3 regions of the Shewanella submarina genome follow, and region 3 is predicted to be linked to each of the others. Evidence: predicted binding sites of a transcription regulator. Region 3 holds the regulator's gene; each other region holds the start of a gene.
The links. Region 3 encodes sigma-54, which starts transcription at its own class of promoters, with help from an activator protein. Its sites were predicted from a motif close to GTTGGCACGNNNNTNGNNT; they were not measured.
Positions count from the first base shown of each region.

Region 1 (4,219 bases), on a different contig from region 3:
TGACTGAGGAAGGACATACACCCGCAGACAGACTTACTGCGGGCATTAAATCACAGACTTAAACTTTGAGGTTGTTACCCAGAGTGGAGATAGTGGAGGTTTTACCCTTACCGTCGTAAGTCAGGCTGGTGGCATTGCGGCTCACCTGCAGTGCAGAAGCGAGGCGGTTGATACTGGCCAGGTTCATATCAATCAACTGGGCGTTGGCTTCATTGGCCTGCTGACATGCATCCAGAGCCTGTTTGATTTCATCTACCTTGGGCGCCAGGTCTGCGGTCAGCCGTGCTTTGTCCGGGTGAGCGGCCAGCAGTTCGTCGTGACGCTGAATGTGCATCAGCAACTGCTGTTTTTTCTCGGCCAGAGAAAGCAAAGACTCAGCCTGTTGTTGGCTGAGTGCTTGCTTTTCTTCCGAAATAACTTCCCTGAGCGAGGTCAGGGTTTGTTGCTGTGAGTCCAGCAACACGGCGATATCGCTGCTCATATCAGTTGTTCAGGTCCTGAAGTTCCTGCTCAAATTGAGCGATATTGGACGCCAGTTTTTCAGCGTCAACCTTGTAACGTCCTTCAGCTATTGCCTGTTTGATTTCGGCAACCTTCTGTACATCGACCTCTGGCATGGATGCCATCTTACTGTGTGCTCCCTGGAGTTGTTGAGCCTGAGGAGTAATGTTTACCGAGTCAGGTTTATTACCGGACGCCGCAGGTTGAGTATCTGTGGACTTGGGCGCCTGATTGGATTCACCAACCGCCGTCCGGCTACGGGTATTGTTTACGCCGCTTAATTTGTTGATATCAATAGCCATTTCTTGGCTCCTGCGTGATTGTCTCTAGAGTCTGTAACAGTTTATCGGCTGCATAGCAGATAGCTTTAGGGAAATTTTACATTTTCACTTCAACTTCGCCAATGCCAATTATTGTAGCATCCAAGCGTCTGTTTGAACGGCTGTTTTTTATCCTGATACTGTCACCGACAATACCATCCTGTAGGGCTTCGCCCTGGGTCTTGATCATAAAGCCGTCAGTACGGGCCATGATATCAACCTTGTCGCCACGGCAAACAAAGCACACATTGGCAGAGAATATGGGAGAGTCTTTGGCAATCCGCCTTTTGGCGCGGGTGCCGACCAAATCCTGAGTGTCTTCATACTGTGACCCCCGCAGCTGAGATTGGTCAACCCACTCAAGTCTGATTTTGTCCGGGTCGATCAGTTGCCCGGAACCCAAATGTGCATCTGCGACCACTACCGGTCTGAGAATTTCTACCCGTACCGAGATAAACATCTGCCAGGGGTAATCCATGTCCGGCGAGGTACAGGAAATTTTGACTGTGTTGTTTTTACCGATTTCGCGATCTGAGGCCATGCTCCCCTGCATGGGTTCACTGCATCTTGGGGGGCTCATTCGAGTGGCCAGCATTTGGGGTTCTATATTCACCTTTGCACCAGCAATATTATCGATTTTCGCCGCGACGGTCGCTTTAGCCAGTTGATGAATTTCTTCCTGAGTGGGCACTGAAATTTGTGCCGAGACCTGTGCGCAAAATCCGAGCAAAAAAGTGGCTGTGATGTTAAATGCTTTAATATTCATTAGTTACAGACTAGCTTGTCGTGTCAGATTACACCTATACTTTCCTCTGCGGGTTTGCACCCTCAGGGAAAACTGTCAAAGGATTGTCGATATTTTGCTATCGAGGCCCTCAGTCAGGAACAAAGCAAGGAATATGCCTATACTCCAAGGTAGGCATCTCACAAAAACGAGCAGCTAGGGCATTTTTATGGCAAGCATTCTTGATTCTGTTAATCAACGGACACAGCTGGTGGGTCAAAACCGGCTGGAGCTGCTGTTATTCAAACTTAATGGCCGTCAGCGCTTTGGTATCAATGTATTCAAAGTGAAAGAAGTGCTGCAGTGCCCGCCATTAACCAATCTCCCAAAGTTGAGCTCTTTTATCCGCGGTATTGCACAGATCCGTGGGCAGACTCTGTCTGTAATTGATCTGAGTGCGGCGACCGGTGGCAAGCCCATCGAGGATGTCAGCGACTGCTTTATTATCATTTCTGAGTACAACCGCAGTGTTCAGGGCTTCCTGGTGAAGGGCGTAGAACGCATTATCAACACCAACTGGGAAGAGGTGATGCCGCCACCGGATGGTACCGGCAAGGGCTCTTACCTGACGGCGGTGACCGAGATTGAAGGTGAACTGGTGGAGATTCTCGATGTAGAGAAGATTCTTGATCAGATCTCGCCGGTGAAAACTGAACTCAGCGAAGAAGCCCAGGAGCAGTTAACGCTGGAAGAGGATAAGAATTACCACATCATGGTGATTGACGATTCGGCTGTGGCGCGCAAGCAGATTATTCGTTCTTTGACGTCACTTGGGCTGGAAATTGATACCGCCAAAGATGGACGTGATGCCTTGAATATGTTGCTGGAGTTTGCTGAAGACCATGAGAATCTGGCAGATGAAATCCCGCTGATCATTTCGGATATTGAGATGCCAGAGATGGACGGCTATACGCTGACATCTGAGATACGGGCTAACCCAAAACTTAAAGATATCAAGGTCGTATTGCATACTTCTCTGAGTGGGGTATTCAACCAGGCCATGGTTGAGAAGGTTGGTGCAGATGATTTTATTGCCAAGTTCAATCCGGATGAACTGGCAACCACAGTAAACAAACACCTTAGTTTGTAAGATCGGATTTTCGGGGACAGGGTTTAGCTCGCATTGCGAGTGCAGTGAATAGGAATGACAGTGGCGAATAAGACACTTGCGGAGACTGAATACACTCAGTTCAAGCAATTTCTGGAACAACACAGTGGCATAGTGTTGGGGGACAACAAGCAGTACCTGGTGCGTAGCCGTCTGGCGCCTTTGATGGGGAAGTACGACTTGCCAACTTTATCTGAGTTGGTCAGTAAGTCGATGAAACCCGCAGAGCGCCAACTGCGTGCCGAAGTGATTGATGCCATGACCACCAATGAAACCCTTTGGTTTCGGGACAAGTATCCCTTCGAATTGCTCGCCAGTGAGTTACTGCCTGAGTTTGCCGGCAAAGGCGGACCATTGAAAATTTGGTCGGCAGCCTGCTCATCGGGACAGGAGCCATACTCCATTGCCATGACAGTGCTGGAGTGCCAACAAAGAGCACTCGGTGCGGTTCCTTCTGCCGGCGTCTCTATTCTGGCGACAGACCTTTCACCTTCTATGCTGGAGCGTTGCCGCAAAGCGGAATATGACTCTCTGGCATTGGCCCGTGGCTTGTCGGAAGAGCGTAAGCGCCAGTTTTTTGAACCCTGTAATACGGGCACCATGCAGCTGAAAGATAACGTCAAACGCATGGTGAACTTTCGTCCTCATAACTTGCTGGACAGCTACGCCTCCCTGGGTAAGTTCGACATTATCTTTTGCCGCAATGTGCTGATCTATTTTTCGCCGGAGGCAAAGAGCAACATACTGCGGCAATTTGCTGCCGCTTTGAATCCAGGCGGCATTCTGTTTCTGGGGGCATCTGAATCTGCCGCCGGGGTAACCGAAGAGTTTGACATGGTTCGTTGCAACCCCGGAATTTACTACCGCAAGCGCAGCTAAAGGTTTTGCGGCTAACCACCAGGATTGAAAAGGGATGACATTATGTCGTCCCTTTTTTATTGGCACATGATTTGCAGTTTAAATCCACAACGGTTTTGAGGAGGCAAATTTATGGCGCTCTCATTTGATAAAGCTCTCGGCATTCATCAACACACGGTGGGCATTCGTGCACAGCGTGCCGAAGTGATCTCCAGCAATATCGCCAATGCGGATACTCCTCATTACAAGGCTCAGGATGTGGACTTTGCTACTGCGCTGCAGGATGCAAAGAGTCATCAGGGCGGCTTGAGTATGGCGCGCAGCCACGACAAGCACTTCGATTTGCAGGCCCTCACCCAGCAACATGTTAAGTATCGCGTGCCTAACCAGCCGGATACGGGTGATGGCAACACAGTAGACATCCAGCAGGAAAAGGCGGCGTTTATGGAAAACGCCCTTGAGTATCAAATGTCGCTGGGGTTTCTGGACCGTAAGTTTGCAGGCCTGAAAAAGGCGCTGAAAGGGAGTTAATCCATGAGTCTGTTCAATATCTTCGACGTATCAGGCAGCGGCATGTCAGCCCAGTCGGTTCGCCTGAACACTACGGCCAGTAATATTGCCAACGCTGATGCGGTGTCCAGCAGCATA
Region 1 covers NZ_JBHRTD010000018.1:1,085,071-1,089,289, forward strand. The annotation lists gene ACFOE0_RS21900 (flagella synthesis protein FlgN) at 59-481, opposite strand; gene flgM (flagellar biosynthesis anti-sigma factor FlgM) at 483-803, opposite strand; gene flgA (flagellar basal body P-ring formation chaperone FlgA) at 880-1,587, opposite strand; gene ACFOE0_RS21915 (chemotaxis protein CheV) at 1,775-2,695, shown strand; gene ACFOE0_RS21920 (CheR family methyltransferase) at 2,750-3,592, shown strand; gene flgB (flagellar basal body rod protein FlgB) at 3,704-4,102, shown strand; gene flgC (flagellar basal body rod protein FlgC) at 4,106-4,219, shown strand, end outside.
Region 1: the regulator sigma-54 is predicted to act here: its motif matches at 1,710-1,728, upstream of flgA (flagellar basal body P-ring formation chaperone FlgA).

Region 2 (4,219 bases), on a different contig from region 3:
GCGCCGCTTCTGTCAGGCCGCGAGCCCAGGCAGGCAGTTCCGGCTCAGGTTCAGGCTGGCGACTTTGTTCACTCAACCTTTGCTGCTGACGCTCAAGCAGTGCCTGGAGAGAGTCTGCCGGGACCTTTTGAGCCTGAGCAGGTGCATTGCTGCGAGTCTTAACCACATTGCTCTTACCGAGGGAAACTGTATCCTCGTTCATACCCATGGTGGCGGGAGCCGCCGGACTTTGTCTTGGCTTGGGGTCGTCATAATCAACGGCAGCGACAATCTCGATGCCACCGGCCACTTTTTTGTTGGACATGATCACGGCATCAGACCCCAGGGTATCTTTGACCTGAGCCAGGGCCGTTCTCATATCTCTTGCGAAAAATCGTTTTATCTTCACTTATCAACCCTCTATTGACCGACGGCAGACACAATTCTTATCTGTTTCTCATCAGGAACTTCCTGATAAGAGATCACCCGCATATTGGGGATGGTGTATTTAATAAACCGGGACAGGGTGGAGCGCAGCATGCCTGATGTCAGCAAAATTGCCGGTTGCCCCACCATTTCCTGCCTTTGAGCCGCATCTGCCAGTGACTGCTGCATTCGCTCTGCAAGGCCGGGCTCGATATTCGGGCCTTCCCCTCCGGTTGCCTGCATAGACTGATGCAACATTTGTTCCAGCTCTGGCGCCAAAGTAATGACGGGGATTTCGGCTTCAGGTCCGGCTATCTCCTGCACTATCATCCGCTTCAAGGCGATACGAACCGCGGCGGTCAAAACTTCGGTATCATTACTCTTGCTGCCATACTCCAGCAGGGTCTGAATAATGGTGCGCATATCCCGGATAGAAACACCTTCATTGAGCAGGTTCTGCATCACCTTCACCACATTCCCCAGGCTCATCACATCAGGAATAAAGCCATCTACCAGCTTGGGTGATTGCTTGCTGAGCATATCCAGTAACTGCTGCACTTCTTCATAACCCAGCAACTTGGAAGCATTGTTGGTCAACAATTGACTGATATGTGTCGCCACCACTGTGGCAGCATCAACGACGGTATAACCCAGAGTTTGCGCGTGCTCACGCTGCTGAGGTGTTACCCACACGGCCTCCAGACCGAAGGCCGGATCACGGGTTGGCGTGCCCTCCAGCTTGCCAAACACCTGGCCTGGGTTGATTGCCAGCTCGCAGTCGTGGCGTACTTCTGCTTCACCGACAACCACTCCCATAAGTGAAATACGATAGGCGTTAGGCGCCAGGTCGAGGTTGTCGCGAATATGCACTGCAGGCACCAGGAAACCCAACTCCTGAGACAGCTTTTTACGGACCCCTTTAATCCGGCCCAGCAGTTCTCCGCCCTGCCCTTTATCAACCAGAGGGATGAGTCGATAGCCCACCTCCAGACCTATGGTGTCAACATGCTGTACATCATCCCAGCTGAGCTCTTTGGGTTGGCTCTTCATGGGATCCAGCTCGCCCTCCTTGGCCTTCTCCAGTGCTTCCTGCTTTTTAACTTCTGCCCGTTTTCGAATGTACCAGGCACCATAACCTGTTAAACCGGCAAAACTCAGAAACACCAGATGCGGCATGCCGGGAACCAGCCCCATAATCAGCAATACACCAGACGCGATAGCCAGTGCCTTTGGGCTGTCAAACATCTGGCTCATCACCATCTGGCCCATATCGCCGGTTTCATTCTGACGGGTCACCATCAAAGCGGCGGCAATAGAGAGCAACAGACCCGGAATTTGTGCAACCAGTCCGTCACCTATGGTCAGCAGGGTATAAATTTCGGCTGCAGTGGAGAAGTCCAGATCATGCTGCAGCATGCCGATAACGAAGCCACCGATGATATTGATAACCAGGATCATGATGCCCGCAATGGCATCCCCTTTAACAAACTTTGAGGCACCATCCATTGCACCGTAAAAGTCAGCTTCTTTGGTGACTTCATCACGTCGCTGCCTGGCCTGTTCCTGATTGATAATGCCTGCGTTAAGGTCGGCATCAATCGCCATCTGCTTACCTGGCATAGCATCCAGAGTAAAGCGGGCGCTCACTTCTGAAATACGACCGGCACCTTTGGTGACCACGGCAAAGTTGATAATAATCAGGATCAGGAACACCACCAGACCTACGGCATAGTTGCCACCTATCACCACAGAACCAAACGCCTCAATCACCTTACCGGCGGCGTCCCCGCCGTTATGGCCTTCAAGCAGTACCACCCGGGTAGAAGCAACGTTCAGTGCCAGTCTAAGCAACGTCGCAATAAGCAGTACTGTGGGGAATGCGGCAAAATCGAGAGGACGCTGGGTATAGATGGCAACCAGCAACACCACCAAAGCCAGAGCAATATTGAAAGAAAACAGAATATCCAGCAAAAAGGCAGGCATGGGCAGTACGACCATAGCCAGGGCAGCCAGTACCAATGCTGGAGTACCTATGCCTTTGAGGTGCTTGGGCCTGACCTCTTTCACCCGCCCTAAAGTGGCTTTTACATCCATCTCAACTTCCGACTGATAATTGACATCACCAGTGGAAAAGCAAATAGCGCACCAAGTTTAATTAGTGCAATGTTTGAAAGGGTTAACCCGGATAATCTGAGATGACAGAGACAGCACCAGAGATCAGTGTTTCAGCTCATCGGGAATAGGCTGATTAAGAGGAATAGGAGTGGGACGTCGGCCTTTCCCCTGCTGGTATTGCTTAAGCTGGAACACATAGGCCAACACCTGTGCCACCGCGGTAAACAGACCTTCAGGGACCTGTTGGTCGATTTTGGTAGTGTGGTAAATTGCCCTGGCAAGCGGTGGCGCTGAGACGATAGGAATCTCATACTCCCGGGCAATTTCACGGATCTTGAATGCGACTTCATCCACCCCTTTGGCCAGCACAAAAGGCGCTGAAGAACGGCTGATGTCATATTTGACCGCAACCGCGTAATGCTCCGGGTTAACGACGATAACGTCAGCATTTGGCACCTCCGCCATCATACGTCGCTGTGCCATCTCCCGCTGCAGCTGTCTGACCTTACCTTTAACTTCCGGCTTACCTTCAGTGTCCTTGTACTCGTCCTTCACTTCCTGCTTGGTCATCCTTAGCTGTTTATTGTGATTCCAGATCTGAAACGGCACATCTATCAGCACAATAATCAGTATCGAAGAACAAAGCAGGATGAACAGCCACACCAGAAGGTCCAGCGCATGATGCAGATTGCCCGGCATATACTCTTTAGACAGAGAGAGAATCTCTTCAAAATAGATATACAGCAGGGTAAAAGCCGTTATTGCTACCACAGAAAATTTTGCCAGTCCCTTGCCCAGCTCCACCAGCGCCTGAATACCAAACATTCGCTTAAAGCCGTTAATTGGGCTCATTTTGGAGGTTTTGGGCATAATGGCGTAGGAGGAAAATGTTATCCCCCCCAGCAAGATATTCCCCACAAAAGAGACCACAGCAAGAATACTGATAAACACCAACATAGGCATGGCCAGCTCGGCAAACACTATCTGCCAGATATTCAGCATATGGTTGGTGTCGAATACCTGCTCCCGCGTCATGGTAAACAAGCGGGTCATGACGCTGTCCAACGCCAACGCCAGTGAGGGACCGGTAATCAAAAATCCAAACGCGGCGGCAAGCAACACAGCGGCCGTGCCCAACTCTTTGGATCTGGCCACCTGCCCTTTAGATTTCGCATCCTGTAATCGTTTGGGGGTGGCCTCTTCAGTCCTTTCCTGACTGGTATCATTCTCCGCCATCAGAGTCCTCCATCCACGCGGCACTGCAGATTGGCAATGTCACATAGCAGGATTTGAGCACTGGTCCAGACCTGATCAAAATGTGCCATCACAGGTGACAGCGTCAGCCACAGAATGATCAGACCGCTGATCATTGTAATAGGAAAGCCTATGGCAAAAATATTGAGCTGGGGCGCCGCCCGGGTCATCACCCCAAAGGAGAGGTTAATCATCAACAGCGCGACAATGGAAGACATCGCCATGGTCAGCGCATTGGTGAACATGGTGCTGCCCCACTCCGCCAAAGTACGGTAGTTCTCGACGCTTATCCCCGCCATGGAAACCGGCAGAGTCTCAAAGCTGGTCACCACCATGCGAATAAGGGTCAGATGACCATCCACCGCCAGAAAAATCATGGTCGTCAGCAGCAAAAACAGGTTACCTACCACTGGAGTCTGCTGGCCGGATGACGGGTCGACCATTG
Region 2 covers NZ_JBHRTD010000018.1:1,119,979-1,124,197, reverse strand. The annotation lists gene flhF (flagellar biosynthesis protein FlhF) at 1-388, opposite strand, end outside; gene flhA (flagellar biosynthesis protein FlhA) at 400-2,499, opposite strand; gene flhB (flagellar biosynthesis protein FlhB) at 2,623-3,756, opposite strand; gene fliR (flagellar biosynthetic protein FliR) at 3,756-4,219, opposite strand, start outside.
Region 2: the regulator sigma-54 is predicted to act here: its motif matches at 2,537-2,555, upstream of flhA (flagellar biosynthesis protein FlhA).

Region 3 (4,219 bases):
GGTGACTTTGGCTTAAACGTTTGGCCAGCTGTTCGGCGATAAACACAGATCTGTGCTGACCGCCGGTACAGCCGATGGCTATGGTCAGATAGCTGCGATTGTTGCGCTCCAGATGAGGCAACCAGGTCTCCAGCAGGTTTTCAATCTGCCAGATAAATTTGTTCACCAGAGTCTGACGGTTCAGGAAGTCCTGCACCGGCTGATCCAAACCGGTCAAAGGTCGCAGGTCCGGCTCCCAGTGCGGGTTTGGCAGGAAGCGAACATCAAACATAAAATCCGCTTCGGTAGGCATACCATGCTTGAAACCGAAAGACTCGAAGGTGATAACCAACTCTTTCTCAACATGCCCCATCAGAATCTGTCTGACCTTATCACTCAGGTCATAAACATTCAGGGAGGAGGTATCGATAAAGTGGTCCATCATCTTGGACAGGGGCATCAGCAACTGACCTTCCAGCTTAATCGCTTCCTGCAGCGAGGAGTGATTGCGGGAAAGTGGGTGTAAACGCCGGGTTTCACTGTAGCGCTTCAGCAGGATTTCATCGGTTGAGTGCAGATAAAAACTGGTAATTTCAGTGTCTTTCAGCGAGGCAAGCTGCTGCTCCAGTATCTTGTCCTGATCTTTCAGGTTACGCACATCAACGCTGATAGCGACTTGATCTGTAGTGCTTTGCAGCTGCTCAAGCAGTGTCGCAATCATGGACAGTGGCAGATTGTCGACACAGTAGTAGCCGAGATCTTCCAGTGCCCTGAGGGCGACAGATTTTCCTGAGCCACTGCGGCCCGATACGATAACCAGTTTCATGCTGTGATAACCCGAAAGAGTTCTGCGTCGTCCTGTGCTTTACGCAGCTGTTTGACGATCTGTTTGTCACTGAGTTTTTCCGCCATAGCAGACAAAGTCGCCAAATGCTCCTGACACTGCTCCGACGGTACCAATAGCGCAAACAGCAGGTCTACTGGCTGATTATCTATGGCATCGAAGGGAACAGGCTCTGTGCATTTAACCAGAACTGCTATGGGGTGCTCTATACTGGAAAGTCTGCCATGGGGGATGGCAATACCGTTTCCGATTCCTGTGCTGCCTACTTTCTCTCTGGCCAGCAAGCTTTCAAAAACTTCCTGTGAGGAAAGGGTAGGGTACTGAGCGGCAATCAGGTTACTTACCAGCTCGAGTACCTTTTTTTTACTGCCCGGAGTGGCACAGGATGCGCACTCCGGCTGCAGGATGGTACGAAGTTCCATCGTTAGTGTTTTGTCAGCTTCTCTTTGTGTTTAATCACCTGACGATCAAGTTTATCGATCAGGGCGTCGATGGCGGCATACATATCGCTATGCTCAGAAGTTGCGAAGACTTCGCCGCCATTTAAATTCAGTTTTGCTTCTGCAATTTGTTGCAGTTTTTCAACGTTCAGCACAACGTGCACATTATTGATCTGTTCAAAATGGCGTTCAAGCTTGGTGAATTTGTTCTCAACATATTCACGCAATGAATCGGTGATCTCGATATGGTGTCCAGTCAGGTTGATTTGCATAGATAGCTACCTCCTTTGTTCCGGGTAGGGTTATAAACTCTTACGCTGGTTGGAAGGCGGAATCAGCATCGCCTCTCGATACTTGGCGATAGTCCGTCTGGCAACGTTTATTCCCTGTTCTGCCAGAAGCTGGGCCATTTTGCTGTCGCTCAACGGCTTCTTCTGGTTTTCTGCCGCCACCAGTTTCTTGATAAAGGCGCGGATGGCAGTGGACGAGCATTCTCCTCCATCTTCAGTACCGACATGACTGGAGAAGAAGTACTTCAATTCGAAAATCCCTCTGGGGGTGTGCATGTATTTTTGGGTGGTTACCCTGGAAATTGTCGATTCATGCATTTCGACAGCTTCGGCGATATCGTTGAGCACCATAGGCTTCATGGCCTCTTCACCGAATTCAAAAAAGCCCTGTTGGAACTGTACAATACAATTGGCCACTTTCAACAGTGTATCGTTGCGGCTCTCCAGGCTTTTAATAAACCATTTGGCTTCCTGCAGATGACCGCGAATAAACTGGCTGTCCGACTGGTTGCGGGTGCTGCGGGCCATGGCGGCATAATGCTGGTTTACATTCAGTTTGGGCATGCAGTCGGGGTTGAGTTCTACCACCCAGCGGCCACTTTTTTTAGCGACCGAGACATCGGGAATCACGTACTCATCATTCTCGCGGCTAACCAGCAATCCAGGTCTTGGATTCAATGTCTGGATAAGGTTGATCGCCTCTCTCAGGTCATCTTCTTTCAGTCGGGTTTTGCGCATCAGGGTACGAAAATCCCGGTTGGCGATGAGCTCCAGGTGCTCTTTAATCAGCAGTCGGGCATTGTCGATATGGGGGGTGTCCGGTGCGAAGTGATGCAACTGTATCAGCAGGCACTCGCTTAGGTCCCGCGCAGCCACACCAACAGGGTCGAAGTGCTGAATACGTTTGAGTACAGCTTCAACTTCGTCCAGCTCAATTTCGTCATCACCCAGAGCTTCCAGCACCTCTTCAGTGCTTTGTGTCAGATAACCGCGTTCATCGATGGCTTCGATAATGGCGGTGGCGATGGCGTAATCATTTTCGGAGAAAGGGGTAAGGTTCTTTTGCCATTCCAGGTGCTCGTACAGGCCTTCGCTGGTTTCTCCCTGAAAAGGCATATCGTCATCGCGCATGGCGGGGCCAGAGGAGACCGGTGCTGCGGTAAAGACCTCATCCCAGGTGGTGTCCATGGGCAGATCTTCCGGCATGGATTCCTGGGTGACGGCATCGGAGGTTTCAACGCTGGAGCTGTCCTGCGCTGTGGCTGAGTAATCTTCCTGGTCGAATTCGGCGGTGTTGTCTGTAGGGTTATCCTCTGACTCGGAGTCGTACTGCTCCTCGTCCATCTCCAGTAACGGATTGGATTCCAGTGCCTGCTGGATCTCCTGTTGGAGTTCCAGTGATGACAACTGCAACAGACGAATCGCCTGCTGCAGCTGAGGCGTCATAGTTAACTGCTGACCCAGTTTAAGCTGGAGTGACGCTTTCATGTTTACCGCAAATCCCTGTTTAGAATATTTTTAGTGGAAATTCTCGAGAGCCGGATTGTCCATTGGCCTGGGAAAGGTGCGTTTCCTTTGTACCTGATATTCAGGCCGCACCTTTCGGGGGCATTCACAGAGGCATACGCCTTAACTATAGCCTGAATTGTTCGCCCAAGTACACTGCACGCACCTGCTGGTTATCCAGGATCTCTGCCGGGGTACCTTCGGCGATCAAATTGCCGTGGCTGACGATGTAGGCATGCTCACACACGTCCAGGGTTTCCCGTACGTTATGGTCAGTGATCAGGACGCCCAGACCACGGCTTTTAAGCTGTTCAATAATCTTTTTGATGTCTATTACCGAGATAGGGTCAACACCGGCAAAAGGTTCATCCAGCAGAATGAACTTGGGGTTGGCGGCCAGGGCTCTGGCGATCTCTACCCGGCGTCTTTCACCACCAGACAGTGCCATCCCCATGGAATCACGGATATGAGTGATGTTGAACTCTTCCAGCAGGTGCTCTAACTGTTCTTCCCGCTGCTCATTGCTGAGGGCTTTACGGGTTTGCAGTACGGCCATAATGTTATCGCGAACAGACAGCTTACGGAAAATACTGGCTTCCTGAGGCAGATAACCGATACCTTTGCGGGCTCGCATGTGCATGGGATCAAGCGTCAGGTCATCATCATTGATATAGATAGCGCCCTTATCACTTTTCACCAGGCCGACAACCATATAGAAGGTTGTGGTCTTGCCCGCGCCATTGGGGCCCAGCAGGCCAACAACCTGACCGGTTTTGACCTCCAGGCTGACATCTTTTACCACCTGACGGTTTTTGTAACTTTTTGCCAGGTGTTCGGCTTTCAGCGTCAGTTCGCTCATGACTCTGGTTGCTCTTTATCTTGCTGTTGTTCGTCAGACTTCTGCCGCTCTTGCTTCACATCGTTCTGGAAGTTTTCAGGCTTAATAACAGTATGAACTCTGTCATCCGGGTTCTGGTTGCCTTCAGCTTTCATCTGTTGCAGCTGAATGTCATACACAATCCGGGGAGCGGTCACTTTACTGCCGTCCTGTTCAATTTCGGCTGCGCCTACAAGGGTCAGTACCCGCTTACTGATGTTGTAGCGGATCTCATTGGCACTGGCCGTCGCAGGGCGGTCATTGTCCAGTGTCTGGGTGTAAG
Region 3 covers NZ_JBHRTD010000001.1:341,030-345,248, forward strand. The annotation lists gene rapZ (RNase adapter RapZ) at 1-805, opposite strand, end outside; gene ptsN (PTS IIA-like nitrogen regulatory protein PtsN) at 802-1,245, opposite strand; gene hpf (ribosome hibernation promoting factor) at 1,248-1,535, opposite strand; gene ACFOE0_RS01550 (RNA polymerase factor sigma-54) at 1,566-3,041, opposite strand; gene lptB (LPS export ABC transporter ATP-binding protein) at 3,187-3,918, opposite strand; gene lptA (lipopolysaccharide transport periplasmic protein LptA) at 3,915-4,219, opposite strand, start outside.